DNA from 3 places in the Mesorhizobium captivum genome. Region 3 is predicted to be linked to each of the others. Evidence: predicted binding sites of a transcription regulator. Region 3 holds the regulator's gene; each other region holds the start of a gene.
What was found. Region 3 encodes LexA, which represses DNA repair genes until DNA is damaged. Its sites were predicted from a motif close to TGTTCNNNNTGTGTTCNG; they were not measured.
Positions count from the first base shown of each region.

Region 1: dinB (DNA polymerase IV) is a predicted target of LexA. The motif match lies at 1,878-1,895, and genes of this name have one in related genera.
Region 2: RFM40_RS05985 (DNA recombination protein RmuC) is a predicted target of LexA. The motif match lies at 4,149-4,166, and genes of this name have one in related genera.

Region 1 covers NZ_JAVIJB010000005.1:163,860-174,459, reverse strand. The annotation lists gene RFM40_RS07240 (polymerase) at 6-257, opposite strand; gene RFM40_RS07235 (hypothetical protein) at 737-928, opposite strand; gene RFM40_RS07230 (cupin domain-containing protein) at 1,343-1,723, shown strand; gene dinB (DNA polymerase IV) at 1,971-3,224, shown strand; gene RFM40_RS07220 (endonuclease domain-containing protein) at 3,355-3,678, opposite strand; gene RFM40_RS07215 (aldose 1-epimerase) at 3,875-4,747, opposite strand; gene RFM40_RS07210 (SDR family oxidoreductase) at 4,752-5,507, opposite strand; gene RFM40_RS07205 (ATP-binding cassette domain-containing protein) at 5,535-6,266, opposite strand; gene RFM40_RS07200 (ABC transporter permease) at 6,271-7,248, opposite strand; gene RFM40_RS07195 (sugar ABC transporter substrate-binding protein) at 7,383-8,360, opposite strand; gene RFM40_RS07190 (mandelate racemase/muconate lactonizing enzyme family protein) at 8,384-9,586, opposite strand; gene RFM40_RS07185 (FadR/GntR family transcriptional regulator) at 9,605-10,324, opposite strand; gene RFM40_RS07180 (SMP-30/gluconolactonase/LRE family protein) at 10,421-10,600, shown strand, end outside.
Region 2 covers NZ_JAVIJB010000004.1:153,279-163,878, forward strand. The annotation lists gene RFM40_RS05955 (3-deoxy-7-phosphoheptulonate synthase) at 1-496, shown strand, start outside; gene RFM40_RS05960 (LysE family translocator) at 521-1,156, opposite strand; gene truA (tRNA pseudouridine(38-40) synthase TruA) at 1,303-2,103, opposite strand; gene RFM40_RS05970 (GNAT family N-acetyltransferase) at 2,121-2,627, opposite strand; gene fmt (methionyl-tRNA formyltransferase) at 2,624-3,559, opposite strand; gene def (peptide deformylase) at 3,565-4,095, opposite strand; gene RFM40_RS05985 (DNA recombination protein RmuC) at 4,199-5,449, shown strand; gene RFM40_RS05990 (GFA family protein) at 5,706-6,110, opposite strand; gene RFM40_RS05995 (cation diffusion facilitator family transporter) at 6,145-7,104, opposite strand; gene RFM40_RS06000 (hypothetical protein) at 7,466-7,591, shown strand; gene sugE (quaternary ammonium compound efflux SMR transporter SugE) at 7,790-8,104, shown strand; gene RFM40_RS06010 (DUF6481 family protein) at 8,248-8,676, opposite strand; gene RFM40_RS06015 (LLM class flavin-dependent oxidoreductase) at 8,903-9,961, shown strand; gene RFM40_RS06020 (AI-2E family transporter) at 10,127-10,600, shown strand, end outside.
Region 3 covers NZ_JAVIJB010000002.1:190,272-200,871, forward strand. The annotation lists gene trpD (anthranilate phosphoribosyltransferase) at 1-780, shown strand, start outside; gene trpC (indole-3-glycerol phosphate synthase TrpC) at 785-1,597, shown strand; gene moaC (cyclic pyranopterin monophosphate synthase MoaC) at 1,600-2,079, shown strand; gene RFM40_RS02980 (molybdopterin molybdotransferase MoeA) at 2,081-3,286, shown strand; gene lexA (transcriptional repressor LexA) at 3,404-4,138, shown strand; gene RFM40_RS02990 (ComEC/Rec2 family competence protein) at 4,122-6,584, opposite strand; gene gltX (glutamate--tRNA ligase) at 6,687-8,111, shown strand; gene gltA (citrate synthase) at 8,294-9,622, shown strand; gene lpxB (lipid-A-disaccharide synthase) at 9,691-10,600, opposite strand, start outside.

The sequences.
Region 1 (10,600 bases), on a different contig from region 3:
TCCGCTTACGAATTAGACGACGGCCTCGACAGCGGCCTCTGGGGTGCGAGCTTGAGATCGAAGCGCGGCGGCAGGCAAGGCTCGAAGCAGACCTTGCGCACGGATCCGGTCGCGGCCGGATCGACCGGAAGCAGAATGACCATCTGCGCCTGCCGTGCCGGCCAGAGCGGCCTGCCGAAGACGAGGAAGATGCCGGCGATCACGGCTGCCAGCAAAAGGGCGGCGAATAGGTTCGCGATAAACTCGCCGGGTTGCATGGGCGTCTCCATGGAGCAGTTCGCCGATTGCTCTCTTGCCGGTCGCAATTCCGAACGGAAAACCGCTGCGCACTTTTCCTGGAATTGCTCTCTTTGTTCATCGCAATTCCGGACGGAAAACCGCTGCGCACTTTTCCTGGAATTGCTGGAAGCTGCCCGCCACATCGCAGGAAATGGCGGGCACTCCAGTCTGAGCCGCCGATGAAGGGACTTTGTTCGACGACCTGTCAGGCAATGAATTGCCGGCGTACTTGTTTCCAAAAATCCGGCCACTCGGGCCTCTGCAGTGCAAGGTGAGACTTCAGTCGCACAGGCGCTACGGACCGTAGCCCGGCGCCCGGACATTCGCTTCCCGGCCCTGCCCGCTAGCGGCGGCCAACCGCTTCGGCCAGGCGCAACCAGTTGACGAGGAGCGCGTTGATCGAATGGCTACTCCAGCTCTGGCCCGCGCATTCCCCTCCGGTAGACGCGGGCCTTTTTTAGTCGTCCATTTCCATCGGCTCATGGCCGGGCCTTTGATGCCAGACGACCTGGCGGAAATCCGTCAGTTCGACAACCTGGTCGCAGACCGGACAGATGTAGCTGTCACAACACTGGCGGAGCGCCGGCGGGCCACGACGGGTGCCGAGGACCCGCGGATGGGTTTGCGTTTTCGGAGCCTGATGAAGCATCGGTTTCCTCCCTGTTTTCTTAGTTTGATTGCCTCCGTCCGATGGTCCTCCCCGCCCGGTCACGTCCCGGCCTGGCCAGCGTGCGGCGCACACTTGGCAAAGCTCGAGACCGATCTGGTTGGGAATTGCGACGGCGGCGACGGGATCGTCCAGACCGGTTGCCGAGGATTCATCGAATTCTCCCTTTTGGGGCGAGAACAGATGGCCCCCTCAACCATCGTCGTGCCGACGCTCCGAGCAGCAAATCACCGGCAGGACGTGCGTGCAATAGCCGCTGCGCGGCAAAATCGATTTCCCGCCGCGCCTTGCAATTACATTAGCAATCACTCATTGAAAGGCGTATGAATCCGGCAGCGGTCGCCGGCGATCGCGGCGTCAGGCTCCGCTTGGACTCATGGAATATGGGAGGATGCCATGGCCGAAGCTGCAATGAATGTCACCAAGCTCGAATCCAAGTCGCACAACAACCCCGATGAAGTCCGCTCGCCCGCCAAGACACGTGTCGAAATCGTGCGGCTGCCGGGCTACACGCTCGGGCGGCTCAACATGGAGCCGGGCTGGAAATGGTCCGAATGCGTGAAGCCGGTGGTCAAGACCGACAGCTGCCAGGTCTCGCATGTCGGCTATGTCGTGTCCGGGACGATCACTGTGCGCATGAACGACGGGACCGAGAAAACCTTCACCGAGGGCACGTCTTATACGATCCCGCCCGGCCATGACGCCTGGGTGGTAGGCAATCAGCCGTTCCAATGCATCGAGGTGCTCAGCGCAGAGCAATACGCCAAGCCGGCGTAGGGTTGCGGCTGGCGCCGAAGCGTTGCAACAGCCAAATCCCCAAAGGGGAGATCGGCAGCTTCCGTCGTCGCGCGCAACCTTTCCAATCGCCTCGGTTGCAACCGGCTGTAAACGTTCTCTTGTGCAGTGCGGCAGCTTGACAAGAAACTGCTTTTGTTCTCTTTATGTTCCGACGAACACCGCTTACAACAGCCGCTGCTAATGCTGCAATGCCAAAAAGCGGACGGGATGGAGACGGGAGCGCGCGATGCCCGCCACGAACGCCGCCACCATCCTTCATGCCGATCTCGACGCTTTCTATGCGTCCGTCGAGCAGTTGCTCGATCCTTCGCTGCGCGGCAAGCCGATCGCGGTCGGAGGCGGCGTCGTGCTTGCCGCCTCCTATGAGGCCAAGGTTTTCGGCGTGCGCGGCGGCATGCCCGGCCGCAAGGCGCGCGAACTCTGCCCGCAGCTGATCTTTGTCGGCGGACGTTTCAGCGAATACCAGCGCCTCGGCGACGCCGCGATCAAGGTGCTCGACGATTTCACGCCGCTGGTCGAGCGCATCTCGATCGACGAGGCCTTCGCCGACGTCGCCGGCTGCACGCATCTGTTCGGGCCGCCGGAGGAGATCGCCAAGACCATCCGCCGCCGCGTGAAGAGCGAGCTCGGGCTGCCGATCTCGATCGGCGTGGCGCGGACGAAGCATCTCGCCAAGATCGCCTCGCAGGTGGCCAAGCCCGACGGGCTGGTGGTGGTCGAACCCGGCACCGAGCTCGCCTTCCTGCACGATTTGCCGGTGTCGCTGATGTGGGGCGTCGGCCCGGCGACCAAGGCCAGGCTCGCCGAAATCGGCATCGAGACCATCGGGCAACTTGCGCGTACGCATAGCGGCGCGCTGGAACGGCTGATCGGCCACGCCGCCGGCCAGAAGCTCGCGGCGCTTGCCTGGAACCGCGACCCGCGAAAACTCCAGACGCATCGCCGCGCGATTTCCGCCGGCGCGCAATCGGCGCTCGGCCGCAAGCCCGCGCTGCCACGCGTCTTCGTGCCGACGCTCTTGCATCTGGCCGACCGTGTCGCCAGCCGCCTGCGCGCCAAGAACCGGCCCGGCCGCACGGTGACGGTGCGGGTGCGCTTTGCCGACATGCGCGCGGTCACCCGCTCGATGACGCTGGAGCAGCCGATTTCGGCCACCACGATGCTCGCCGAAATCGCCGAGGAGCTGGTGCGCGGCGTGCTCGCCGCCAACGCCCGAGAGAAGGAGATATCGCTGCTGGCGATCTCGGTCTCGCATCTGGAAGAGCATGCCGAACTGCAGCTCGAACTGCCGCTCGGCTTGGCGGATGAGAAGTTGAAGCCCGGCAGCCGCAAAGGTCTCGCCCGCTTCGGCGCCGACCGCGCCGTCGACAAGATCCGCCAACGCTTCGGCAAGGAGGCGGTGGGCTACGGCACGGTGGCGCTGGAAGCCGCGCGTTCGGTGCCCGATGAATTCAGGGAGCTCGCCGAGAAGGAGTTGTGAGGGGCAGCTTCACCGCTGGCGTCTGCTCTTGCGACGTTGGAGATTGGCGAAAGCCGACGCGACGTCCAATCTCCCCCCAAGTGGGGGAGATGTCCGGCAGGACAGAGGGGGGCGCTGTCCCGCCAGCGTCTCAGATCGGACCAGCCAATCCCGCCGTAATAACAATGTGCTGACAGACATTGTCGATGTCGCGGATGACCTCGTCGTTCCAGACGCGCAGGACGGTCCAGCCGTCCTGTTGCAGTCGATTGGTTCTGGTTTCGTCGGCATCTGCACGGCTCGCTTCGCCATGCTGTGACCCGTCTACCTCCACGATCAGCTTCTTCTCCGGGCAGGCGAAGTCGACAATGTAGCCTGCGATTGGATACTGTCTGCGAAACCCCAGGCCCATCAGCCGATGCGCACGGAGTTCGTTCCACAACTTCAACTCCGCATCAGTCATGACCTTGCGCATCGATTTCGCGTTGGCGCGGTGTCTCGGTGGTGGAGGCGTATGCGGCATGGTCGGAGTTAGGATGCTGAGGTTGGGTCGCCAACGCTTCTACTCTACGGCGCCCCCCTCTGTCCTGCCGGACATCTCCCCCACAAGGGGGGAGATTGGACGTCGCCTTCGGCTTTCGCCAATCGCCAGCGTTGCAGGATTCGCGTCTTCAATCTGTGTCCATCACCGCCCAATCCAGCCGCATCGTCGCGCTCATCGTTTCCCCATCTTCGAGCGGCGTCAGCCCTTCGCCGTGATGCGCATCGACCGGGTGCGATACCGGCTCGAAGCAGAAGAAGCCGGCATCGGGTGACGGCGAATAGAGGATGTAGACGCCAAGCTCCGGCGAGGCGCTCAGCGTGATCGCGATCCCGTCCTCGATCTGCGTGATTGAGGCGCGGCCGTTCCAGCCGTCGAAGGCGTTGTTCACCCACTCCAGCGGCAGCGGGATGGGGCGCTCGAAATCCCAACCCGGACGCTCGCTCACCGGTACGACGCCGACGGGCAAATGGCGCTCGTCTTCCAGCCAGACGCGCTTGGCCCCCGCCTTCAGCAGAGTGGTATCGCCGCGCGGGAACCACGGGTGGAAACCGAGGCCGTAAGGCAGCCGCATGCCGGCGCGGTTCTCGACCGTGAGGTGCGCCTCCAGCGCGCCGTCGCGCAGCGCATAGGTGACCGACGCAGCATAGCGGTAAGGGCCGATCGCGCCGTCTTCGAGCACCAGCTCCGCCTCGGTGTCGGTATGGCGGGCAAGCCGCCACGGCTTCTGGAAACCGTCGCCATGGATCGGAAAGGCCTCGCCCGGCACATTCGGCGCGACGGCATGGAACTGGCCATCAAAGGTGAAGCCGCCGCCGGAGATACGGTTCGACCACGGCACCAGGAGCTGGCAGCCGGACGCGCCGGTGCCGTCCCCCGGCTTCAGCAGCGCGACCGGAGCGCTGCCGATCACCAACGCGTCATAGCGGGCGATCGCCGCGCCTTGCTCCGGCGACAAAACCAGCTTCGATTGCCCATCGTTCAGCTCAACCACGCCAGCCATGCCCTCACCAGCCGCCGTCGATGGCGATGTTCTGGCCGCTGATCATGTCGGAGGCGGGCGAGACCAGGAACAGCACGAGATCGGCAACGTTTTCCGGCTCGATGCGCTTCTTCAGGCTTTGGTTCTCAATGATCCAGTCGTTGTACTCTCTCAACCGGTCGCCGAAGACGCGCTCCTCGGCCTCCGAGACCACCGCGCCGGGCGACACGGCGTTGACGCGGATGCCGTGCGGCCCGAGCTCGCGCGCCAGCGATTTGGTGAGGCCAAGCATGGCGCCCTTCGACGCGACATAGGGCACGTAGCCGTCCCAGCGGCCGTTGAGCGTGATCGAGCAGAAGTTGACGATCTTGCCGTAGCCCCTCGTCTTCATGCCTGGGGCGCAGGCCCGCGCCAACGCGAAGGCGGCCGAGGAGTTGACGCGGATCTGGTCCTCGTATTCAGCCAGCGAGAATTCCTCGAAAGGCCGGTTGATGATCAGCGCCGCGTTGTTGATCAATATGTCGATGCCGCCTTCCTTCGCCGCAAGCACCGCGACCGCCGCTTCCGCCTCGGCCAAAAGGTTGAGATCGCAGCCGACGAAGGCGATATCGCCCTTGGCCTGCCGGGCAAGTGCCGCCACCGCCTCCGCGGCGTCCCCGATGTCCGGGCGATCGAGCACCAGCACGCGCGCGCCAGCCCGCGCCAGCGTCACCGCCTGGGCCCGGCCGAGCGAGCCGAGGCCGCCCGTCAGCAGCACTTTACGACCAGCGAGCGCTTTCATTGCCGCCTACTCCTCACGGGCCCCCCCTCACAGGACGCCGTGGACTTCATCAATCGAGGTCTCCTCGATGCGCTTGTCCAGCACAATTTCGCCGCGCGCCATCGCAACGATACGGTCGCAGCAGTCGAAGACGTGGTGCATGTTGTGGCTGATGAAGACGGTGGTGATGCCCTGCTCCTTCAGGCCGCGCACGAAGCCGATCACCTTGTTGGTCTCCTTGACCGAGAGATGGTTGGTCGGCTCGTCGAGGATCATCACCTTCGACTTGAAATGCATGGCGCGCGCGATCGCGACACCCTGCCGCTGGCCGCCGGAGAGCTCGCCGACGAGCGCATCGGGGGAGCGCAGATGCAGGTCGACATTGGCGATCGCCCGGATGCTCTCCTCGGCCATCTTCTTCTGGTCGAGGATGCCGACGCCGAGGACCGAGAACCGGGTCGGCTCGCGGCCGATGAACAGGTTCCTGGCGATCGACATGGTGGGGACCATCGAGTTGTACTGGTAGATGGTCTCGATGCCGAGAGCCATCGCGTCGCGCGGCGTGGCGATGCTGACCGGCCTGCCCTCGACCTGGATTTCGCCCCGGTCGGCGCGGTGGACACCGGACAGGATGTTGATGAGGGTCGACTTGCCGGCGCCGTTGTCGCCCACCAGGCCGAGCGCCTCGCCACGCCGGAAGTCGAGCGTGATCCCTTTAAGCGCATGGACGCCCGAATACCATTTGTGGAGATTGCGCACCGAGATGATCGCGTCGCTCACCGCTTCAGCCCTCCATCTTGATCGCCTTGGCGCGCTTGCGCATCCAGGCATTGGCGACGACGGCGAAGATGGTCAGGAAGCCGATGGCGAACTTGAACCAGTTGGCGTCGACATGGCTGAGCACAAGGCCGTTGTCGATGACGCGGATGAGCGTGGTGCCGATGATACCGCCCATGACGGTGCCGATGCCGCCGGTGAGCGAGGCGCCGCCGATGACGGCGGAGGCAACCGCCTGCAGTTCCATCCCCTCGCCGATCGAGGGCAGCGGCGAGCCCAGCCGCAGCACCTGCAGCATGCCGGCGAAACCGGACAGCACCGAACAGAGCATGAAGCAGACGATCTTGACCCTGGCGGTCGGGATGCCCATCGAGGCGGCCGCCGGCAGGAAGCCGCCCGTGGCCTTGATCCAGTTGCCGAAATTGGTGCGCGACAGCATCAGCGAGGTCAGCACCGCGACCGCCGCGAACCACACGAATGACATGCGAAACATGTTGCCCGGCCCGACGAAGGAAGTGAACAGCCAAGTCGGCAGGTCGGCGGGCAGCAGCGGCGGGAAGCCGCCGGAGACGACCACGGTGAGCGAGCGCGCCATGAACAGCATGCCGAGCGTGGTGATGAAGCTAGGGATCGCGAAGCGAATGGTGACGTAGCCGTTGATGAAGCCGATGGCCGCCGAGACCAACAGCCCGGCGAGCAGCGCCAGCGGGAACGGCCAGCCATGCACCATCAGCACCGCCATGGTCATCGGCATCAGGGCGAACACCGAGCCGACCGAGAGGTCGAACTCGCCGCTGATCATCAGGATGGTGACGCCGATGGCGACGAGGCCGGCCTCCGGCAGGATGCCGAGGATGCCGCGCAGATTGTCCTGGTTCAGGAACACGCCGTGCGAGCGGACCTGGAACAGGACGACGAGCAGCACCAAAAGGATCAATCCGGCCAGTTCCGGCTTCTCGAGATAGGTCTTGAACAGGCGCTTCAACGAAAGGCTCCGGCGGTTCGAGATTCAGGCGCATCGGCGGCGCTGAACGCCGCCGATGCGAACTTCGAAGTTCTTGTTCTACGCAATTCCGGAGGGAAAACCGCTACGCACTTTTCCTGGAATTGCTCTGAACCTCACCGCATCCCTTGCGCGGACAGCGCCATGATCGCATCGGCGTCCTTCTGCCGCACGATGCCCTGCCCCGTGTCGATATCCGATGGAGCAAGACCGAGCTTCTTGTTGAGATAGACCTCCATCACCGGCATGAAGCCCTGCATGTAGGGCTGCTGGTCGACAAGCGCCTGGACATAGCCCTTCTGCATCTGCTGCAGCACCTCGGGCACGAGGTCGAAGCCGCCGAGTAGGACCTTGCCCGGCGCCACGCCACGATCGCCCAGCACGCGCGCCACGCCGGCGCACCAGAAGCCGGTGTCGAAATAGGCCGTGGTGTCGGGATGCGCGTTGAGATAGGCGCCGACGCGGTCGGAGGTGATGGCGAGGTCGGTGCCGCTGTCGATGCGCTCCCACGACACGTCGCGGTCCTTATGGGCGGCCTTGTATTCCTCGAGGAACTGCATCACGCCGGCGCCACGGGTTTCCGACCAGTTCTGGCCGGGAGCGGAGATGCCGACCAGCACCTTGATCGGACCGTCCTTCGGGAAGCTCTCGGAAATCGCCTTGGCGAGCGAATAGCCGGCGGGCTTGAAGCCCTGGCCGACGAAGGCCTGCCGCGCATTGCCCTTGGCGCCCTCGGTGTCGTCGACATTGACCGCGATCACCACCACGCCGGCGTCGCGCGCCTCCTTGATGACGTCGTCGAAGGCATGGTCGTCGACGATGGAGGTCAATAGCGCGTCGGGCTTGGCGGCAAGGGCCGCGCGCATTTTGGCGACCTGCTGCTCGATCGAGCCCTCGGTCTGGGTGAAGACCATATTGCAGGTTGCCTCGACCTTGGCGCAGCCGTCGTCAAAACCTTTCTTCACCGCCTGCCAGAAGGTATTGGAGGCCGAGGAATGGTGGGTGAAGACGATGTTGAGCCCGTCGGCGCGAGCGGCAGACTGCCCGCCGATGAGGGCGGCGCCGAGCAGCAGTATTGCAGTCAGTTTTCTCATGTCTGTTCCTCCCTTTGGACTTGTCAGATATCCGCCTTGTCGGAGACGCGGCGTTGGACGGTGTAGGCGCGGCCGAGCTCCGGACTGAGCGCCAGCCCCAGCCCCGGCCCTGGCGGCACGGTGATCATGCCGTCTTTCACCTCCGGCAGCGCCGTCACCAGGTCGCGGTACCAGGTGCGGTAGAAGGCACGCACGCTTTCCTGGACGAGCGCGTTGGGGGCGTTGAGCGACAGATGGGTCGAGGCGGCAAGCACTACGGGGCCGGTGCAGTCATGCGGGGCGACCGGCAGCCGCCAGGCCTCGGCCATGGAAGCGATCTTGCGCGCCTCCGACAGGCCGCCGCACCAAGAGATGTCGAGCATGACGATGCCGGCCGCTCCTGTTTCAAGCAGGTCGCGGAAAGCCCAGCGGCTGCCCAGCGTCTCCGAGGCCGAGATCGGCGCCGGGCTGGCGGCCGCGTAGCGCTTCAGGTCACCGAGGCTGTCCATGCGGATCGGGTCTTCATGCCAGTAGGTGGCGTAGGGTTTCAGCGCCTTAGCGATCTTGATCGCCGGCAAGAGCTGCCACATCGAGTGGAACTCGACCATGACGTCCATCTTGTCGCCGACGGCTTTGCGAATCTTCTCAAAGGGTTGCAGCGCCGCCTTCAGGTCGGCCGGCGAGATGTCGTTGCCTCGTGTCTTTTCGGCCGCGTGGTCGAACGGCCAGATCTTCATGGCGGTGATGCCGTCGTCCAACAATTCCTCGGCCAGTTCGCCGGCACGGGTGAGGAAGCCGTTCAGATCGTCATAGTCCCGCCCGGCGCCGATGCCGTAATTGGCTGTCGTCTGGCCCTTGGCGTCCTTGATGTATTCGGTGCCGGCGCAGGTATTGTAGGTGCGGATGGCGCGGCGGCTGAAGCCGCCGAGCAATTGCGCGACCGGCTGGCCGGTGGCCTTGCCGAAAATATCCCACAGCGCGATGTCGAAGGCCGAGTTGCCGCGCACCTCGGCGCCGCTGGAGCGAAAGCCGAGATAGCCGACGAGGTCGGCGGCCAAGAGGTCGATCTGCAGCGGATCGCGGCCGATCACCCGCGGCGCGACATATTCGTGCAGATATTCCTCGACGGTGCGCGACAGATAGAAGGTCTCGCCGAGTCCGGTGATGCCCTCGTCGGTATGGACCTCGACCCAGAGCAGGTTGGGCCGCTCCTCGATGCGGACGGTTTCGACGGCGCGGATCTTCATCTCAGGGGATTCCCATTCTCAGGCTATCCCGGCGTCGATGAGCGCCTTGACGCTCTTGTCGAAATGCTCGGCCATGTGCTCGGCCGCCAGCCGCGGATCGCCCTTGAGGATGGCGTCGGCGATGTCCTCATGGCCCTTGACCATCTTGAGCTGGTCCTCGTCCGACGAACGTGTGCGCCAGCCGATCACCCAGGTGCGTCGCGTCACACCGCTGAAGGCGGTGACGATCAGCGAAAAGACCGGGTTGTGCGAGGCCGCCGCGATCGCCTCGTGGAAGGCGATGTCGTGCTCCATGACGGTCTCGGGGTTCTTGAAATTCTCGCGCATCAGACGGGCGGACCGGGCAATCGCCGCGGCTTCCTGGTCGGTGCGGCGCAGAGCCGCGAGCGCAACGGTGCGCATCTCGATGGTGCGCCTGACGTCATAGACCTGATGAACGCTGATCTGCTGGGTGGTGATGCCGTGCTCGATCACCATCGACATCGCGCCGGTGTCGAGCTTGGCGACGGTGGCGCGGCGCCCGGCGCTCATGTCGATCAGGCGCATCGCCGAGAGCGAGCGGAAGGCCTCGCGCACGACGGTGCGGGAGACGTTGAGCTGGCGCGTCATGGCGGCCTCGCTGGGCAGCGGATCGCCCGGCGCCAGGCCTTCGGCGCGGATGTGCTGAGTGATCGCCTGGATCGCCGTGCTGACCAGGCCGGGACTCGGTTCACCCGCAGGGTCCGTCTGCTCTTGCATCCCGCTCCCTCAAAACCTGTATGACAGGTTGTTATTGAATTGCTCATAGTTCAAGCAAAAGATATATGTCAAGCGCATTTCCGGGGGAGGAACCTGATGAGCGAAACGGATGCCGCCCTGATCTTCGACGCGCGCGACGTGGTCGGCGAGAGCCTGGTGTGGGACGAGCGCCGCGGCAGGCTGGTCTGGGTCGACATCATCGGCCGCAGGATCCATCGGCTGGATCCGCTGACCGGAGCACATGAGAGCTGGCCGACGCCGGATCTCGTGACCTCG
Region 2 (10,600 bases), on a different contig from region 3:
GGTGAAGTCGGCGGCCCAGCCGCATCATTTCATGGCCGTCACCAAGGGCGGCCGCAGCGCCATTGCGGCGACCACCGGCAATGAGGACTGCCACGTCATCCTGCGCGGCGGCGTTGTGCCCAACTTCGACGCCGCAAGCGTCGACGCGGCCGCCACGGAGCTTGCCCGCATCGGCGTCGCGCCGCGGCTGATGATCGATGTCAGCCACGCCAACAGCGGCAAGAAGCCGGAGAACCAGCCAAAGGTCGCGCATGACGTGGCTGGGCAAGTGGCCGCTGGCGACGAGCGCATCATCGGCGTCATGATCGAGAGCAATCTCGTCGCCGGCCGCCAGGATGTCGTGCCCGGCAAGCCTCTCGTCTACGGCCAGAGCATCACCGACGGCTGCATCGACTGGGCGACCACTGAGACGGTGCTGCACGGCCTTGCCGGCGCCGTCGAATGGCGCCGGTCGGCAAAGCGCGAAATGCTCGCCACCCGGCAGGGCGCCGCCTGAGCGGAATGTTGGGGAGGGCGGCGATCACGCCGCCCTCAGCCCTTCCCATGCGGTGAACACCGAGACCGCGAACAAAAGCAGTCCGGCCACGCGCCCGGCAAGGATGGTCGCCCGGGGATTGTCGACAAGCAGCGCCCGGCTGCGGCCGGCGCTGATGGCGAGCCCGCCATAGATCCCCGCCTGCGTGGCGACCGTCAGCAATCCCATGACGGTCGCCTGCATCCAGATCGGACCGTAAGCCGGCTTCAGGAACTGCGGATAGACGGCAAGGATGAAGAGGTAGGCCTTCGGGTTGATCAGGCAGGTGACCAGCCCCTGGCGAAATGCCTTACAGGCGGAGCGGCTGCCTGCTGGTTCGTCATTGCCGACGGTGATCGAGCTGCGCATCAGCGAAATCCCGATATAGGCCATATAGCCGGCGCCGGCGACCAGCAGCGGCTTGAACAGGATCGGCACGAAATGCATAAGCAGGCCGACGCCGATCGCCCCGTTCAGTGTATGCACCGCGCCGCCCAGCATGATGCCGGCGGTCGCGGCAAGGCCTCTGTCGCGTCCGCCGGTCAGCGCATTGGCCAGCACAAATAGCATGTCCATGCCGGGGACGGCGATGATGCCGAAAAGCAGGACGAAGAACAGCCAGAGGTTTTCGCTGTAGCTCATGTCAATCGCGCGGAGCCCCATGCGGCCGAACCACGGAGGATCCCGTTGATTTTCAAACCGATGGGCGTTCCTATAGGACATCCCAACTGACGAGGTGTGTCAGTAGCGTTTCGGCTGAGTGAGGAAAATGCGGTCGCCGCTCCTGTCTAGTCCAACGATTTGGCCGTGGGCGGCGTTGACCGATCGGTTTGCTCCGCGGATCGCGGATAGTCGACGCCGACAAGAAACAGCCCGTCCGGCGGCGCGACCTGGCCGCAGGCGGCGCGGTCGCGCGCTTCCAGCGCCGCCTTGAGGTCGGCGGCGCTCCAGGAGCCGTCGCCGACCCGTCTCAGCGAACCCACCATCGAGCGCACCTGGTTGTGCAGGAACGAGCGCGCCGAGGTTCGGACCTCGATGAGATCGCCATTGCTGCCGACATCGAGGCGGTCGAGCGTGCGGACCGGGCTTTCGGCCTGGCACTGGGTGGAGCGGAAAGTGGTGAAATTATGCCGCCCGAGCAGCACTTTCGCCGCCTCGTGCATGGCCTCGGCATCCAGCCGTTTCGGCACCCACCAGACCCTGCCCTTTTCCAGAGCCGACGGGGCGCGGCGATTGAGGATGCGATAGAGATAGTGGCGGCCGGTGGCCGAAAAGCGCGCGTCGAAGCCGTCGGCGACGACCGCCGCCTTCAGGACGGCGATGCGCGCGCCGGCCGCCTGCAGATGGGCGTTGACGGCATCGCGCACCTTGTCGCCCGCCCAGGCCTTGGCAAGATCGACATGCGCCACCTGGGCGGTGGCGTGCACGCCGGCATCGGTGCGGCCGGCGGCACGTAACCTTACTTCTTCGCCGCAGAATTTTTCGATCGCCTGCTCGATCGCCTGCTGCACCGAAGGCTGGTCCGCCTGATGCTGCCAGCCGGCGAATTGGCTGCCGTCATATTCGATATCGAGACGAAAACGCGGCATATGCAGTTGGCGCTCGCCTAAGCGGCGAGCGCGGTAAATGCGGAAGCGTAGACCAGCTTGCCGGTCGCGGGCGCGTCGCCCCAGGCAAGAGCCTGCAGAGCCTCGCCCTGGTACTCGCTCTCGAACTTTTCGGCGCGGGCATGGGCGTAGCCGAAGCGGCCATAATAGGCCGGGTCGCCCAGCACCACGGCCAGCGTCTCGCCGGCTTCCTTGAGGCGGACATGCGCCTCGCGGATCAGCGCGCCGCCGATGCCGGTGCCGTGGAAGGACGGCTCGACCGCCAGCGGCGCCAGCGCCAGCGCCGCGAAGCGCTTGCCGCCGTTCTGCACGAAAAGCCTGGAAAACAGGATGTGGCCGACGACCTGTCCGTCTTCTTCCGCGACCAGCTCGACGACGGCGTCGCCGCCGGTCACCAGCGCGTCGACCAGGCCGGCCTCCGCCTGCTGGCCAAAGGCATGCTCTTCGACGAGGCGGATCGCCTCGCGATCCCGCGGCGTCGCCGCGCGTATCGACATCATGCTCATGTTAGTTTCGTTCCTTTTTCGATCTTGGCCCCGCGCAAAAACTCCTGCGCGGCGGCGGGCCTTCCGCCCGCCCGTTGAACTTCGACCAGCCGCACCGCGCCTGACCCGCAGGCGACCGTCAGCCGGTCATCGAGAATTCCTCCCGACTCGCCGACGCCATCTGAGGGCGTCGAGCGAAGCAGTTTCAGCCGCTCCACGCGGCCGCCAATTTCGACCTCGCACCACGCGCCTGGAAAGGGCGAGAGGCCGCGAATGTGATTGTGGACTTCGCCGGCAGGCCGCGTCCAGTCTACGCGTGTCTCCGATTTATCGATCTTTCGGGCGTAGGTCACCCCTTCCGTCGCCTGTTGGGTAAATGTCAGACAATTTATCCCCAGCCGCGTCAGCGCTTCCACCATCAGCGAAGCGCCGATAGCCATCAGGCGGTCGTGCAATTCACCGGCGGTCATATCGGGTGCGATGGCGCATTTTTCAACCAATGCCACCGGACCGGTGTCCAAACCTTCTTCCATGCGCATCACCATCATGCCGGTCTCGGCATCGCCGGCCATGATGGCGCGCTGGATGGGAGCGGCGCCCCGCCAGCGCGGCAGAAGCGAGGCGTGGCCGTTGAGGCAGCCGAGTCTGGTCGCCTCCAGGACGCGTTTTGGGAGAAGCAGCCCATAGGCGACGACCACGGCGACGTCAGCCCGCAAGGCGGCGAAGGCCTGCTGCTCGGCTTCGCCCTTGAGCGATGTCGGCGTGCGCACCTCAAAACCCAGCCGTTCCGCCTCGCGCTGCACCGGCGACGGCGTCAATTCCAGCCCGCGCCGGCCGGCGGCGCGCGGCGGCTGCGTGTAGACGGCGGCGATGTCATGGCCGGCCTCGGCGATCGCGCGCAAGGTCGGCACGGAAAAATCCGGCGTGCCCATGAAGATGACGCGCAGGGGCATGACCCCTAGCCCACCATCTTGCCCGGCGCCTTGTCCTTGGCGAGCTTCTTGAATTTCCTCACCACCATGTCGCGCTTCAGCTTCGAGATGTGGTCGATGAACAACACGCCGTTGAGATGGTCGATCTCGTGCTGCAGGCAGGTCGCCATCAGGCCTTCGGCCTGCATCTCCTGCAGCTTGCCGTCGCGGTCGAGATATTTGACCCGCACCGCGGCCGGACGCTCGACCTCGGCATAGTAGTCGGGGATCGACAGGCAGCCTTCCTCATAGACCGAGCGCTGGTCCGAGCTTTCGAGGATCTCCGGGTTGATGAAGACGTGCGGGGCAGGCGGCTCGTCTTCCTTGGCAAGGTCGATGACCAGCAAGCGCCTCGGCTCGCCGACCTGGATCGCCGCCAGCCCGATGCCCGGCGCGTCATACATGGTCTCCAGCATGTCGTCGGCGAGCTTGCGCAAATCGCCGTCGACGCGCTCGACCGGTTTGGAAACCTGGCGCAGGATCGGATCGGGAAGGATGATGAGCGGCTTGATCGACATGGCGTCTCACCTAAGACGTCGTTGGAAAAGCGTCAACCGGGACGACTTTGCCCTGTTCACGTTTTGATCTGTGCCAGTGGGCCGAATCGGTTATGCTGCGGGCATGAACGACATGACCTCCATCCTTTCCGAGCCAGTTGCACGACTCGGCGCTACCACGATCACGCTCGGCCAGGCGCTCGGTTTCGGCGCAGCGCTGCTGCTTGCGCTGTTCATGGCGCTCGTCGTCGCGTTGTGGCGCGCCGCAGGGGCACGCGCGGTGGCGGCGACAGAGGCCGCCGACCATGCGCGTGACACCGAGGCGCGCATGGCCGACATCCTGCAGGCGCAGGCCGAGATGCAGGGACGGATGGGCGCGATCGCCGAAGTGTTCGGGGCGCGGCAGGCCGAGCTCACCCAGTCGCTGGGACAGCGGCTCGACGCCATGACCGGCCGCCTCGGCCAGACGATGGCCGAGCAGACCAAGTCGACGCATGAGAGCCTGGCCAAGCTTCAGGAGCGGCTGGCGGTGATCGACACCGCGCAAGGCAATATCCAGTCTTTAGCCGGACAGGTGGTGCAGCTGCAGGCGATCCTCTCCAACAAGCAGACGCGCGGCGCCTTCGGCCAGTCGCGCATGGAGGCGATCATCGCCGACGGCCTGCCGCACGGCGCCTACGAATTCCAGGCCGGCCTCTCCAACGGCAGCCGGCCGGATTGCCTGGTGCGGATGCCGAACGGCGCGCCGATGCTTGCCATCGACGCCAAATTCCCGCTCGAAGCCTGGAACGCCATTCGCGCCGCCGAAGGCGCCGACCTGCAGAAGGCGGCGGCGCAGGCGTTCCGCCGCGACATCGAGGTGCATATCCGCGATATCGCCGAAAAATACCTGATCCAGGGCGAGACGCAGGACACCGCCTTCATGTTCGTGCCGTCGGAATCGGTGTTCGCCGAGATCCACGAGAATTTCGAGGCAGTGGTGCAGAAGGCGCACCGCGCCCGCGTCGTCATCGTCTCGCCCTCGCTTTTGATGCTGTCGATCCAGGTTATCCAGGCGATCTTGAAGGACGCGCGCATGCGCGAGCAGGCGCATCTGATCCAGGGCGAGGTCATCCGCCTGATGGAGGACGTTCAGCGCGTCGACGAGCGGGTGCGCCGGCTGCAGACGCATTTCGGCCAGGCGACCAAGGATATCGACGACATCCTCGTCTCGACGTCGAAAGTGACCAAGCGCGGCCAGAAGATCGAGGCGCTGGAGTTCGCCGAAGGCGAAGCCGAGCCTCCGCGCAGTCCGGCAAAAGTGGAGGCTGGCGCGCGCGTTGCGGACTCGAAGACGGGCCAATTGCGACTCAGGGTCGTCGAGGACGGCGAGTAGCAGGGCTCCTACGCGTTGGCGATTAGCCGAAGCGCCTGTCTCTTCGTCATTCTAGGGCGGAGCAAGGAGCTAAGCGACGCGCGCAGACCCTAGAATCCATGCCGCGACTGCGAAGTGCCGCAACGGTGAAGAATTCTGATCCGTCGCGTTCCACGGCAAAGGTCATGGCATGGATCCTCGGGTCAAGCCCGAGGATGACGAACGGACAGCGGGCTTCGGCTAATCGCCAAGGTCTGAGGCAGCCCCGCCTGACTGATTACTGCTCCTCGACGATCCTGGTGCCTTCGAATTCCGGCAGCCAGTGCAGCGCCGAGCGATGCCAGTACTGCGTCCTCGGCACCAGCTGGTCGCGCTGGCGCGCCGTGCCGGTCCGGATGCCATAGACCTTCGGCCCGTCGCCGACGGACGTGACATAAAGATGCGAACCGCAATCGCCGCAAAAGGCCTGCGCCCGCTTGGCGCCGCTCGACCCGGTCTTGATGTAGACCTTGGGCGTGCCCTTGGTGATGCGATAATCTTCCTCCGGCACCCGCACGGTGACGCGAAAAGCCGTGCCGGTGAGTTTCTGGCAATCCGTGCAGTGGCAGATCGAGGTCTTTTCGGGATCGACCTCCGCCTCATAGGTGATGGCGCCGCAATGGCACCCGCCGTCGATTCTCATCGGCTTACTCCCTAAAAGATGGTTTCGTTCAAACCTAATCCTCTTCGGAGACCTCGGCGATAGCCTTACGCCTGCGCTCCCATGTGCCAGTCGCCTGCGGCTTGACGAACAGCCTGGTGATTTCGGGCATTTCCTTTTTCAGTCGTGCCTCCAGACGCTCAACGCAGGCCTCGATCTCGGGCGCGGTGAGATGATCCTCGAACTCGATGCTGAGGCCCGCTACGATTTCCTCGGGGCCGATATGGACGCTCAATATGCCATTCGCCCGCTGCACTGCGGGATCCTGCTCGGCGATCGCCAGCACCTTGCGCTCCACTTCGACAGAAGCGGGCTCGCCCATAAGCAGGCCCTTGCTCTCGCGCGCCAGGAAGATCGCGGTCGCGCCGAGGATGATAGCGATGCCTATGGAGCCGACGCCATCGAGCTCGGGAATTTCCAGCAGCTCGGATGCGAGGATACCCGCGAAGGCAACGGTGAGGCCGAGCAGTGCCGCGCTGTCCTCGAAAAGTACCGTGTAGACGCTCGGATCCTTGCTGAGCCGCACCGCCTCGAACCAGCCCTCCCGGCCTTTCTGTCCCCGAAACTCCTTCAGCGCCACCAGCCAGGAGCTGCCTTCGAACAGGAAAGACAGGCCGAGCACGATGTAGTTGACCCTGGCGTTGAGGACCGGCACGGGGGCCATGATGTGGATGACGCCCTCGTAGAAGGAAACCCCGGCGCCCAGCGCGAAGACCAGAAGGGCGACGATAAAACTCCAGAAATAGAGCTCGCGCCCGTGCCCGAGCGGATGCGTGCGGTCGGGCGGGCGCGCTGCACGGCGCATGCCGTGAAGCAGAAGCCCGCCGTTGCCGGTATCGACCAGCGAATGCACGCCTTCCGACAGCATGGCGGAGGAACCGGTGAAGAGCGCAGCGGCGAACTTGGTGAGCGCGATCGCGAGATTGCCGGCGAGCGCAGCATAGATCACCCTTTTCGAGCCGCTATGCCCTGCCATCCGCTTCCAGATCCTCTTCAGAGTGCCTTAAAGCGCGTCGCGTTGAAACGGATTCAGGCGACGCGCTTTAAGTCTTTGTTTTGATGCATGTCGTTGCCCCAGAACCGCTGCACACTTCTGGGCGACATGCATTAGCTTAACGACACGCCGGCCGAAGCTCTACAGACAATGCGCCAGCCGTTGCGAGGTTCACGGGTACTGACGGACATCGGTCGCCGGCGCTCGAAACCTGTTCGATGCCCGCCGAATCAGGGAAAGCGGTTGACATCGGGGAAGCCGGCTTTCGAAGCGGCAAGCGGCCTCTTGCGGTCGGGCGTTTCTCTTGTTTCACTTGGGCTGCCCACAATCGGAGGAGCGAATCATGGCTAAAGGTGCGATGAAGGCGGGCAAGGAACCCCGCAAGCCGAAGAAGGACGCGAAGAAACCAGCCGCGGCCCCGGCTCCGAAGGCGCCGCCGGTCAAGGCGATGCGCATCAAAGAGAAGTAGACCGCCAGCGCGCTCTATCCGTCTCGATGCGGATTTGAACCGGCGGCATGCCGAATGCTGCCGGTACCTTGTTGATCGGGGGGCCGGGCTACCTATATCAACGCGGCGAGGACGACCTCGCTTCCCCGAAAAACCGGCCGGGACGACCCGCCACCTCGAGCATCGGATGACCGATGCTGGAATGACGGAGCGGCTGCGATGTCCTGGATTTTTCTTTTCTTCGCCGGCCTGTTCGAGATCGGCTGGGCGATCGGTCTCAAATACACCGAGGGTTTCTCGAAACCGCTGCCGACCGCGCTCTCAATCGCCTCGATGATCGTCAGCCTTGGCCTGCTCGGTCTGGCATTGAAGGAATTGCCGGTCGGCACGGCCTATGCGGTATGGACCGGCATCGGCACCGTCGGCACCGCCTTGCTCGGCATCTGGCTGCTCGGCGAGCCGGCGACAGCGGTCCGGCTCTCCTGCATCGGCCTGATCGTCTGCGGCATCGTCGGGCTGAAGCTCGTCGCGTGACAAACCCAGGCCAGGTAGATCGTTTTCGCGCATTTCCGGGCGGAAAACCGCTACACACTTTTCCTGGAATTGCTCCAGTGGTCAGGACAAACGCCTTCAGGGCCGCCGATGGCGACCCTGAAGCATCTTCGAACGAACCTATGTCAGCGGGCGGAGAAACCCGGCGGCGTACGGCCAACGCGCGCCTTGCGGGCAGCGTAGCGCGCGTCGCGCTTGGCCTTGCGCTCTGCCTCGTCGGCGAGCAGACGGGCGATGCGCTCATTCTCCTCGGCTTCGCGGATCTTCGCCTCGGCCGCCGCCGCCTCTTCGGCTGCACGACGAGCCGCTTCGGCCGCGGCCTCGCGCTCGGCCTTCTCGGCCGCTTCGCGCGCCAGCTTTTCCTGCTTCAGCCTGGCCTTCTCGGCCTCGCGGATCGCACGGGCCTCGAGGATCGCCTTGCGCTCCGCCTGACGCGCCAGCACCGCGGGATCATCCGCCGCCGGCTTTGCCTTGAAACGCTCCAGGAGCGCCTTCTTTGCCTCGTTCGCGGCATTGCGCCGCTCGAATATGTCTTTTTCCCTGTAGATAGCCAAATCCACTTCCCTGCAGTCAATTCGCGACGCTTACATACGCGCGAAAGCGACGAGTTCAAGCGCCAAAACGGTATGCCAGCCATGAAAATCTGCGCTGTTGCCGCAGGGATACGTCGCACGGAGCGATGCACTGTTCACAAATCGCGCCTCTGGCGGCTGGCCGGGCCGATCGCTACCTCTAGCGTCGATAAACAACGCCCAAACAGGGCATCAGGATGCAATCGACATGGAACTCGGACTCTACACTTTCGCGGATGTCAGCCCGGAACCCGGCCCCGGCGCCATCGGACCGCATGAACGGCTGCGCAACCTGATCGAGGAGATCGAGCTGGCCGACCAGGTCGGTCTCGACGTGTTCGGCCTCGGCGAACATCATCGTCCCGACTATGCGGCCTCGGCGCCGGTGGTCGCTCTTGCCGCGGCTGCCGAACGGACGAAGCGCATCAAGCTCACCAGCGCGGTCACCGTGCTTTCCTCCGACGATCCGGTGCGGGTCTTCCAGCAGTTCGCGACGCTCGACCTTCTGTCCAACGGCCGCGCCGAGATCATGGCCGGGCGCGGCTCCTTCATCGAATCCTTCCCTCTGTTCGGCTACAACCTTGAGGACTATGACGAGCTCTTCGCCGAGAAGCTCGACCTCCTGCTTGCTATTCGCGACCAGGTGAAGGTGACGTGGCAAGGCAAGCTCCGCGCGCCGATCAACGGCCGCGGCGTCTATCCGCGGCCATTCCAGGAAAAGCTGCCGATCTGGATTGCGATTGGCGGCACGCCGCAATCGGCGGCACGGGCCGGCGTGCTCGGCCTGCCGCTGGCGCTTGCTATCATCGGCGGCGAGCCGGCCCGCTTCGCGCCGCTGTTCGATATTTACCGCGAGGCGGCAAAGCGCGCCGGCAACGATCTCGCCACGCTTGCCACCAGCCTCAACGTGCACGGCTTCATCGCCGAGACCACCGAGGCGGCGGCCGACGACTTCTACGAGCCCCAGGCCGAGGTGATGAACCGCATCGGCCGCGAGCGCGGCTGGGGCCCGACCTCGCGGGCACATTTCGACCACGCGCGAGGTCCCGGCGGTGCCTTGTTCGTCGGCAATCCCGAGCAGGTGGCGGAAAAGATCGTCGCCCAGCACAAGATATTCGGCAACGACCGCTTCCTGCTGCAGATGGCGATCGGCACCATGCCGCATGCCAAGATCATGAAGGCGATCGAGCTTTACGGCACCAGGGTGGCGCCGATCGTGCGCAAGGAAACGGCGACGGCCGCGCCCACACCGGCGCCGGTAGCCTGACGATACCAGTCCGACAGGATCCGTTCATCCCCGCCGGCTAGCCCCCCTCTATCTCTTTGTTTTAATGCGATTCGGACGGAAAACCGTTCCCACTTTTCCTGGAATTGCTCCAACGGAACCTTGGCGCGGCGCGCACGTTTTCCTCGACGACTGCGAGGGGAACCGATGAAAGCCGAAACGACCGCGTCGGGCGCGAGTATTGCCGAAAGCCCCGATCCGCGTGCTGGCGTGCGCGCCGAATTGCGGCTGATGCGATCTATGCTAATCGGCATTTTCATCCTGATGACGGTTGCCGCGCTCTATTTTGCGCGTGCCTTCTTCATGCCGGTGATCCTGGCCTTCCTGCTGGCGCTGACGCTGACGCCGATCGTGCGCTTCCTGCGCAAGCGCGGCATACCGGAGGTGGTCTCGGCGACGTTACTGGTGTTGCTCTCCATATTTATCTTCGTCAGCGCCGGTTATCTGCTGAGCGGGCCGGTCATCAACCTTGTCAACAACAGCTACTCGATCGGCCAGCAGCTCACAGAAAGGCTTGCGCCATTCAAGCGTCCGCTCGAGATGATGGCGGATGTCTCGCGCCAGCTCGGGGCGCTGACCGAGACTACGCAGGAACCGGGCGTGCAAAGGGTCGCGGTGGCG
Region 3 (10,600 bases):
GACATCGTCGGCACCGGCGGCGACAACTCGCACTCGGTCAACATCTCGACCGCCTCGGCCTTCGTCATTGCGGCGGTCGGCGTTCCGGTCGCCAAGCACGGCAATCGCGGCCTCTCCTCGCTGACCGGTTCGGCCGATGTGCTGACGGCGCTCGGTGTCAAGATCGACATCTCGCCGGAGACGATCGGCCGCTGCATCCACGAGGCGGGCGTCGGTTTCATGTTCGCGCCGGCGCATCACCCTGCGATGAAGCATGTCGGCCCGATCCGGGGCGAGCTCGGCACGCGCACCATCTTCAACCTGCTCGGACCGCTGTCCAACCCGGCCGGCGTCAGCCGCCAGATGGTCGGCGTCTTCCTGCCGGAATGGATCATGCCGGTGGCCGAGACGCTGAAGGCGCTTGGCGCCGATCACGCCTGGGTCGTGCATGGCGACGGCTACGACGAGATCACCACCACCGGCGAGACTCAAGTTGCCGAGCTCGCCGGCGGAGAAATCCGCAACTTCACGCTCACTCCGGAAGCGGTGGGACTGAAGCGGCACAGCAAGGAAGAGCTGCGCGGCGGCGATGCGGCCTATAACGCCACGGCATTACGCGATATGCTGGGCGGCGCTGCTGGCGCCTATCGCGACACCGTGCTGATGAATGCCGGCGCCGGGCTGGTGGTGGCTGGCAAGGCGACGACGCTCGCCGACGGCATTGAAGCGGCCGCACAGGCCATCGACAGCGGTCGCGCGCTCGCAGTGCTCGACAAGCTCATCGAGATTTCGAACGGTTAGAACTTTGTCCGATATCCTGCGCAAGATCGAAGCCTATAAGCGCGAAGAAATCGCCGCGGCGAAGCTCAGCGTGCCGCTTGCCGATATCAAGGCGAAGGCGAAGGATGCAGAACCGCCGCGCGGCTTCCTCGCGGCACTCGAGGCCAAGCGGAAGGCCGGCGGCTTCGCGCTGATCGCCGAGATCAAGAAGGCAAGCCCTTCCAAGGGGTTGATCCGCGCCGACTTCGATCCGCCGGCGCTTGCCAGGGCCTACCAGCAAGGCGGTGCTGCCTGCCTTTCGGTGTTGACCGACGCTCCGTCCTTCCAGGGCGCGCCCGCATTCCTCACCGCCGCGCGCGCCGCTGTTCGCCTGCCCGCTTTGCGCAAGGATTTCCTCTTCGACCCATACCAGGTCCACGAGGCACGGGCCTGGGGCGCGGACGCGATCCTCATCATCATGGCAAGCGTCGACGACACTCTGGCCGCCGAGCTCGAGGCCACAGCCTTCGAGCTCAACATGGACGCGCTGGTGGAGGTGCATGACGAGAAGGAGATGGAGCGCGCGCTTCGCCTCTCGTCGCGGCTGATCGGCATCAACAACCGCGATCTGCGGACATTCGAGACCAGCCTCGACGTTTCCGAGCGCCTTGCCGCCATGGTGCCGGCTGACCGGCTGCTGGTCAGCGAGAGCGGCATCTTCACCCATCAGGACTGCCGCCGGCTGGAGAAGAGCAGCATCGGCACCTTCCTGGTCGGCGAAAGCCTGATGCGGCAGGCCGACGTCGCCGCGGCAACGCAGCTTCTGCTGACCGGCAAGGCGCCGGCCGAGGCCGTTTGAGGATGCCTGTCCTCACCCATCTTGGCACCAAGGGCGAAGCCAACATGGTCGATGTCGGCGACAAGGCCGAGACGACGCGTACGGCAATCGCCGAAGGTTTTGTCACCATGCAGCCGCAAACGCTGGAGATGATCCTGGCCGGCGACGCCAAGAAGGGCGACGTGCTGGGCACCGCGCGCATCGCCGGCATCATGGCGGCCAAGAAGACGCATGAACTCGTTCCGCTCTGCCACCCGTTGCTTCTGACCAAGGTTGCGGTCGATATCGAGCCCGACCGCGCGCTGCCCGGCCTGAAGGTGACCGCGCTTGCCCGTGTCACCGGCAAGACGGGCGTGGAGATGGAGGCGCTGACCGCGGCGTCGGTCGCGTGCCTCACCATCTACGACATGGCCAAGGCGGCCGACCGCGCTATGGTGATTTCCGGCATCAGGCTGGTCGAGAAGACCGGCGGCAAGTCGGGCGACTACAAGGCGGGTTCCTAAGATGGCGCTGGTTCCGGTCGCCGAGGCGCTCGAGCGCCTGCTGGACGGCGCGACTGCGCTGCCGGGCGAAAGCGTACCGTTGGCTGACGCGGCGGATAGGGTTCTGACCGAACCGGTGGTGGCGCTGCGCACCCAGCCGCCCTTCAATGCTTCGGCCATGGACGGCTATGCCGCACGCTTTGCGGATGTGGGCTCGGTGCCGGCGCGGCTCTCCGTGATCGGCATGGCGCCCGCCGGGCGTGGCTTTGCCGGCACTGTCGGCAAGGGCGAGTCGGTGCGCATTTTCACCGGCGCGCCTGTGCCCGAAGGCGCCGACACGATCGTCATCCAGGAGAATGTCCGCGACCTCGGCGGCGGCCAGATCGAGGTGACCGAGCCGACGTCCGCAGGACGCAACATCCGGCGAGCCGGTCTCGACTTCTTGCAAGGCGACGTTCTCTTGGAAAAAGGCCGCCTGCTCGATCCGGCAGCGCTTTCATTGGCGGCGTCGGCCAACCATCCAAGCCTCACCGTAGTGCGCCGACCGCTGGTTGCCATCATCGCCACCGGCGACGAACTGCTGCCGCCGGGCAGTGAACTCGGCCCCGACCAGATCATCTCGTCCAATGCCTATGGCGTCGTTGCGGCCGCGCAGGCGGTTGGCGCGCGCGCTCTCGATCTCGGCATCGCCGCCGACCGCCATGACGCGATCGCGGCTCTGGTCGGAAAGGCCGTCGAGGCCGGCGCCGATGTCATCGTCACCCTCGGTGGCGCGTCGGTCGGCGATCATGACCTGATCCACGACGTGCTGACTGGCCAAGGCATGCAGCTCGATTTCTGGAAGATCGCCATGCGCCCCGGCAAACCGTTGATGTTTGGCCGGCTTGGCAACATCCGCTGCATCGGCCTGCCCGGCAATCCGGTGGCAAGCCTTGTCTGCTCGCAATTGTTCCTGAAGCCGCTTCTGGCGCGTCTCGGCGGCCGCAGCTATCGGCAGGACATCCGCACTGCGCGGCTGGCTGCCGCAATGCACGCCAACGATCTCAGGCAGGACTATGTGCGGGCCGTCGTGCGCGAGGAGGCGGGGCAGCTGGTCGCGACGCCGTTCAGCGTCCAGGATTCCTCGATGCTCAAGATGCTGGCCGACGCCAACGGCCTCATCGTGCGCCAGCCCTTCGCCCCGACGGCCGAGGCCGGCGCCGAATGCAGCGTTCTGATGTTACGCTGAACAAAACGTCAACACATTCACTAAACTTTAAACGGTTGCGGAACACAACTGGAACAGATAGTGTTTGTTCTGGGTTTGTTTTTCTGATTCTGGTTTCAGGACCCGTTGGGGGCAGCCATGCTGACGCGCAAACAACATGAACTTCTGATGTTCATCCACGAACGGCTCAAGGAGAGCGGCATTCCGCCGTCTTTCGATGAGATGAAGGAAGCGCTCGACCTTGCCTCGAAGTCGGGCATCCATCGGCTGATCACGGCGTTGGAAGAGCGCGGCTTCATTCGCCGGCTGCCGAACAGGGCGCGCGCACTGGAAGTGCTGCGCCTGCCCGATTCGATCGCGCCCGGCCTCAATGCGGCCAGGAAGTTTTCGCCAAGCGTCATCCAGGGCGGCCAAGGCAATCTCGGCCGGCAGATCAAGCCAGCGGCGCCCTCGCGCGCGCCAACGCCCAGCAATGACGACGATGCCGTTTCGGCCGTGTCCATTCCGGTGATGGGCCGCATCGCCGCCGGCGTGCCGATCGACGCCATCCAGCATCAGACGCATTCGATCACGGTGCCGCCGGACATGATCGCGGGCGGCGAGCATTACGCGCTGGAGGTCAAGGGCGACTCGATGATCGAGGCCGGCATCTTCGACGGCGACACGGTCATCATCCGCAACGCCAACACCGCGAGCCCGGGCGAGATCGTGGTCGCGCTGGTCGACGACGAGGAAGCGACGCTGAAGCGCTTCCGCCGCAAGGGCGCCTCGATCGCGCTCGAAGCCGCCAACCCGGCCTATGAGACCCGCATCTTCGGCCCCGATCGCGTCAAGGTTCAGGGCAAGCTCGTCGGGCTCATTCGCCGCTACTGACTGGCTGGGGCGGCTTGGACTCTGACTTTTCGGGCTTCTTGTGGGGCGCCAGCCCTCTAGCCTCGCGCGAATACCGTCGTTGCTCGCGCCAGGGGCGGTAAGGCTTTTGCACGGCATACTGAATAGCCGGCCGCGCCGTTGCCGATTGCGGATCAAAGAAGACGGCGGCACTGCCATCGCGTGCCAGCTGCCGCTTGGTGACGACGAGAACCCGTGGATCGCGGCAAGGATTGTAGGCCGTGGCGTCGTTGATGACGACGAGATCAGCGAAGCCGCAGGCCGGTCGTGCACTCTCGCGGTTTTCCGCCAACGCGACGATCGCACCGGAAGGATGCCGGCCGATGCAGAGGTCACCGGTGCAATAGAACGGCGAACCTGGCGGCAGGTCGACGGGATCGGCTATGTCGAGCGCGTCTTTGGCGAACGTCTCCGGCGGCACGATCGCCTCGGCCTTCAGCGCGCGTTTCCAGTTGTCGGTGGTGAATTCGTTGGAGCGGGCACGGTTGATGGCGAGTTCGCCGCCGCCGATCGGCATGGCCACCAGATTCGCGTCCTCGGAGATCAGCAGGTCCGGCGTGCGCACCTGCGGAATGGTCAGCAAGGCCGCAACTGCGAAAGGAATTGCGGCCAGCCTGAGCCAGGTTGTGGCCATGGTGGCAATGACGAGCGCGATTGTTGCCAGCAGCACCGACTGGATCGAGATCAGCCCCACGGCATCGACCGGCGACCATTGCGAAATCCAGGCCGAGATCGCGATCATCGCCGTCAGGCCTTTGCCCATCAAATAGAGGAAAGGCCCATCGAAGCCGAACGGCATCATCACCGCGCTGGCGACGGCAAGGAACATCACGACCGTGACGATCGGCATGATCGCCAGATTTGCCAATAGGCTGAGCGGCGAGACGCGCTGGAAATGCCAGATGGCAAACAGCGCCGTAGCACTTCCGGCGATGATCGAGGTCATGGCGGCGCCACCCGCTCCGACCGCCAGCTTTCGCGACAGGAACCGCAGGAACGAACGCTTTGCCGGCGGCGCCCTCACTTTGTCGGCGCGGTAGTCGGCCCAGCCGGCATAGGCGCCGACAAGGGCGGCGGTTGCGGCGAACGACATCTGGAAGCTTGGGCCGACCACTTCATGTGGCGACACAAGGATGACGGCGATGGCCGAGATCGCCTGGTTGCGCATCGTCAGCGCCGCGCGGTCGAACAGCACGGCAACCAGCATGACGGCCAGCATGATGAAGCTTCGCTCGGCGGCGACCACCACGCCGGAGATGACGAGATAGGCGGCGATCGAGACAAGCGCGATGGCAGCGGCATATTTCTTCACCGGGCGCCGCGAAGAGAAATCCGGAAACAGCGCGAAGGCGCCGCGCAGCAGAAGCATGATCGTGCCGGCGACCAGCGCCATATGCAGGCCTGAAATCGAGATGTGGTAGATGCCGGTCCGCCGCATCGCCTCGTTGATGTCTTCGGGGATGCCGGCGCGAACGCCGACGATCAGCGCCGCGGCAATCTCGCCTTCAGGTCCGCCGACGGTGCTTCTGATGTGATCGGCAATGTTTTCGCGCGCGTTCTCGATCGCCGAGGCGATGCTCGCCCCGGGGGCAGGATCGGTTGTCGAAATGGCTTTCGGGTCGCCGAGGAAAAAGCCGCTGCCGCCGATGCCGGAAAAATAGCTATCGAAGGAAAAGTCATAACTTTCGGGGCGGACCGGTCCGGTCGGCGGCAAGAGCCGTGCATAGCCTGTCACCAGCGACCCTGCCTTCGTATCGGGCGGAATCCTGCGTGCCGAGAGCCTGACGCGATCCGGCGCGTAGCGCAGCGTCGGATGCGCGGTCGAGATGAGGTCAATGGTCAGCCGCACACGGCCATTGGCCATTTCCTCGGCGATGACGACGCGACCGGTCAGCCGCGTCTGGATCTCGGAGCCGAGCATCGGCGTTGCGGTCCGCCATGTCTCGACCTTCGCGGCGACAAAGCCCAATGCGCAAAGCAGCGCCGCCATGAAGAGAAGATGCGTCTTTGGCCAAGAGCGGGAAATGGCCGCGCAGACCGCCATCAGCGCTACCGCCGCCTGCGGCCTGTAGAGATCGGGCTCCGTGTTCAGGGAAAAATAGAAGATCACGCCGGCAGCCAGGAACACCGGCACCAGCAGGAAGCCGATGCCGCGGTCGAGCTCGGTCGTAGCGGCTACAACGACGCTTTGGCGAAACGCGGAAAACGAGGCGCGGTGGAACTGCCGTCGGATCCGGTCGATGGTTGCCGACTTTGGCGGCTGCAGGGCGGCACCGCCGTCCGGCGGTAAAATCTCACCAGCCGGCCGCGGCATCGGAAGCGAAACCGGCGCCGCTTCAGCAGGCGCGGTGCCGGCAAACAGCAGGCGCTCGCTGACGCCAGCCGTCGTCCCCTCGCCCTCCACCGCGCCCCGGCCACGTCCAGCCATCGGGTCTGCCCCTTGCGCCCCAGACCTCCTATGCTACATGAACCGCGACAGCGCGAAAGTCCGCGCAACCACGCCTGTTTTCAGTGCCATTCTGAGAGTTCCATGTCCGATAAGGTCGTCACCCGTTTTGCCCCCTCGCCCACCGGCTACCTGCACATCGGCGGGGCGCGCACGGCGCTGTTCAACTGGCTCTATGCCAAGCACACGGGCGGCACGATGCTGCTGCGCATCGAGGACACCGATCGCGAGCGCTCCACCGAGGCTGCGACGGCTGCCATTCTGGATGGACTGACCTGGCTCAGCCTCTCTTGGGACGGCGAAGCAGTGTCGCAGTTCGCGCGTGCGCCGCGCCACCGCGAGGTGGCCGAGGAGCTCGTGCGTCTCGGCAAGGCTTACTACAGCTACGAGACGCCGGCAGAGCTCGAGGCGATGCGCGAGGCGGCGCGGGCCAAGGGCCTGCCGCCGCGCTACAACGGCCAGTGGCGCGACCGCAACCCCTCCGAGGCGCCTCCCGGCGTCAAGGGCGCGATCCGTATCAAGGCGCCTATCGAGGGCGAGACCATCGTGCACGACCGCGTGCAGGGCGAGGTGCGTTTCCCGAACAAAGATCTCGACGACTTCATCATCCTGCGCTCGGACGGCAACCCGACTTACATGCATGCCGTCGTTGTCGACGACCATGACATGGGTGTCACCCACATCATCCGCGGCGACGATCATCTGACCAACGCGGCGCGCCAGACCGTGATCTACAACGCCATGGGCTGGGCTGTGCCGTCGATGTCGCACATCCCGCTGATCCATGGCGCGGACGGCGCCAAGCTGTCTAAGCGCCACGGCGCGCTCGGTGTCGAGGCCTACCGCGCCATGGGCTATCTGCCCGAGGCGCTGCTCAACTATCTGGCCAGGCTCGGCTGGAGCCATGGCGACGACGAGGTGATGTCGATCGAGGACATGATCTCATGGTTCGACATCGGCGACGTCAACAAGGGTGCCGCGCGCTTCGACTTCGCCAAGCTCGAGGCGCTGAACGGCGTGCACATGCGCCAGATGGACGACAAGGCCCTCTTCGACATCTTCGTCGCCACCTTGCCCTATCTCGAGGGCGGACCGGCGCTCGCGGCAAAGCTCGACGACAGGCGCAAGGCACAGCTGCTGGCCGCCATGCCCGGCCTCAAGGAGCGGGCAAAGACGCTGGTCGAGCTCGTTGACGGAGCCGCCTTCCTGTTCGTGGAGCGACCCCTGCAGCTCGATGAGAAGGCCGCAGGATTGCTTGGCGCTGACGCGCGCGCCATCCTTCGTGGTGCCCATGCAGCGCTCGCGGCGGTCCCCGGCAACTGGAGTGCGGCAACCGCAGAAGCCGCTATTCGTGACTTTGCGCAGGCCGGCGGCCACAAACTTGGCGCCGTGGCTCAACCGTTGAGAGCCGCGCTCACCGGCCGGAGCACCTCGCCCGGCGTGTTCGACGTGCTTGCCGTCTTGGGGCGCGCGGAGAGCCTGGCGCGGATCGGAGATCAAATCGATTAGGAGCGAACTGGCCCAAGAAGATTGGCATTGAAAGGTGTGTTTCGCAGTGCAACATTAGGCCTTGGCCCAATCTGGCACGCACCTCCTAAAATGCGGTGGTAAGTTCGCGCATTCCGGTGATTTCGACGTGTCGTTTGCAGGAATTGCCTTGCCGGCATGAGGAAACATAAAGGAGTTTGAGAATGAGCGACGCTGCGACAAAACTGGAATCGGGCGGCAGGGCGCATGAGTCGACCGCCAGGCTCGAACTCGCCGGCAAGACCCATGAATTCAAGGTGCGAAGCGGCTCGACCGGACCTGACGTCATCGACATCGGCGCGCTCTACAGCACCACTGGCGCCTTCACCTACGATCCGGGCTTCACGTCGACGGCGAGCTGCGAGTCGGCGATCACCTTCATCGACGGCGATGCCGGCATCCTCTTGCATCGCGGCTATCCGATCGACCAGCTTGCCGAGCATGGCGACTTCCTCGAGGTCTGCTACCTCCTACTCTACGGCGAATTGCCGACCAAGGCGCAGAAGGACGACTTCGACTATCGCGTGACGCGTCACACCATGGTTCATGAGCAGATGTCGCGTTTCTTCACCGGCTTCCGCCGGGACGCGCATCCGATGGCCGTCATGTGCGGCGTGGTCGGCGCGCTGTCGGCCTTCTACCATGACTCGACCGACATCTCGGACCCGTACCAGCGCATGGTCGCCTCGATGCGCCTGATCGCCAAGATGCCGACGATCGCCGCGATGGCCTACAAATACCATATCGGCCAGCCCTTCATTTATCCGAAGAACGAGCTGAACTTCGCCGCCAACTTCCTGCATATGTGCTTTGCGGTGCCCTGCGAGGAGTACAAGATCAATCCGGTGCTGGCGCGCGCCATGGAGCGCATCTTCATCCTGCATGCCGACCACGAGCAGAACGCCTCGACCTCTACCGTGCGGCTTGCCGGCTCGTCGGGCGCCAACCCGTTCGCTTGCATCGCCGCCGGCATCGCCTGCCTGTGGGGCCCCGCGCATGGCGGCGCCAATGAGGCGGCCCTCAACATGCTGGGCGAGATCGGCCATGTCGACCAGATCCCGGAATTCATCGCCCGCGCCAAGGACAAGAACGATCCGTTCCGGCTGATGGGCTTCGGCCACCGCGTCTACAAGAACTATGATCCGCGAGCAAAGATCATGCAGAAGACCGCGCATGAGGTGCTGGGCGAGCTCGGCATCAAGGACGATCCGCTGCTCGACATCGCGATGGAGCTGGAAAAGATCGCACTCACCGATTCCTACTTCATCGAGAAGAAGCTCTATCCGAACGTCGACTTCTATTCGGGCATCACGCTGAAGGCGCTGGGCTTCCCCACCACCATGTTCACCGTGCTATTCGCGGTCGCCCGCACCGTCGGCTGGATCGCGCAGTGGAAGGAAATGATCGAGGATCCCCACCAGAAGATCGGCCGCCCGCGCCAGCTCTACACCGGCGCCACGGAACGCGACTACGTGCCGATTGCGAAAAGGTGAGCGAATAGCGAATAGTGCAGGTTTCGCCAGCAGTTCCCGGCTTTTTGCTACTCGCTACTCGCTACTCGCTACTCGCTATTCGCTCTCTTGATGCATCCCATCACCACCTCGACGGCGATCTCGCCCGCGGGCTTCTCGGTTGCCATGCGCCTGGCGATCTCGGCGAAGCCTGCCTTCTGCCAGGCGCGCATGCCGGTATCGGCAAACAGGGCTTCCAACTGGCGGGCCAGGTTCTCCGGCCGGACATACTGGTTGTAGAATTCAGGAACCAGCGTACGGTCCGAAATCAGGTTGGGCAGCAGTGCCGACCATGTGGTCACCAGATAGCGCGAAATGAGACGCGCGATCGGATCGAGCTTGTAGCTGGAGACCATCGGAACGCCCGACAGCGCGAGTTCGAGCGAAACCGTTCCGGACGCGATCAAAGCCGCATCGGCCTTGCCGAACGCCTGCCATTTGCGCTCCGCATCGGTGATGATCTCCGGCTTCTCGTCCCAGCTCGCGACAGAGGTCCTGACCAGATCGGCGACATGCGGCACCGTCGGCAACAGCAGGCGCAGCCGGTGCCCGCGCTGGCGCAGAACCGACACCGCCTTACCGAAAGGGTCGGTCAGACGGCGCACCTCGCCACGGCGCGAGCCCGGCAGCACAAGCAGCGTCTTGACGCGATCCTCCGACAGGTCGCGCGGCAAGCTCTGCGCTGTGGCGGCGCCAAGCACGCCGGGATCCTGTGTCAGCCGGTGGCCGACATAAGTGCCGGGCGGTCCGCCAAGGCGGGCAAGCGCTTTCACCTCGAAAGGCAGGATGCAGAGGATGTGATCGATATAAGGCTTCATCGCTACCGCCCTGCCCGGCCGCCACGCCCATACACTCGGACACACATAGTGGACGATCGGAATGGCGGGCGCGGCAGCGCGGACCTTTTTGGCGACGCGCAACGAAAAATCGGGGCTGTCGATGGTGATCAGGCAATCCGGT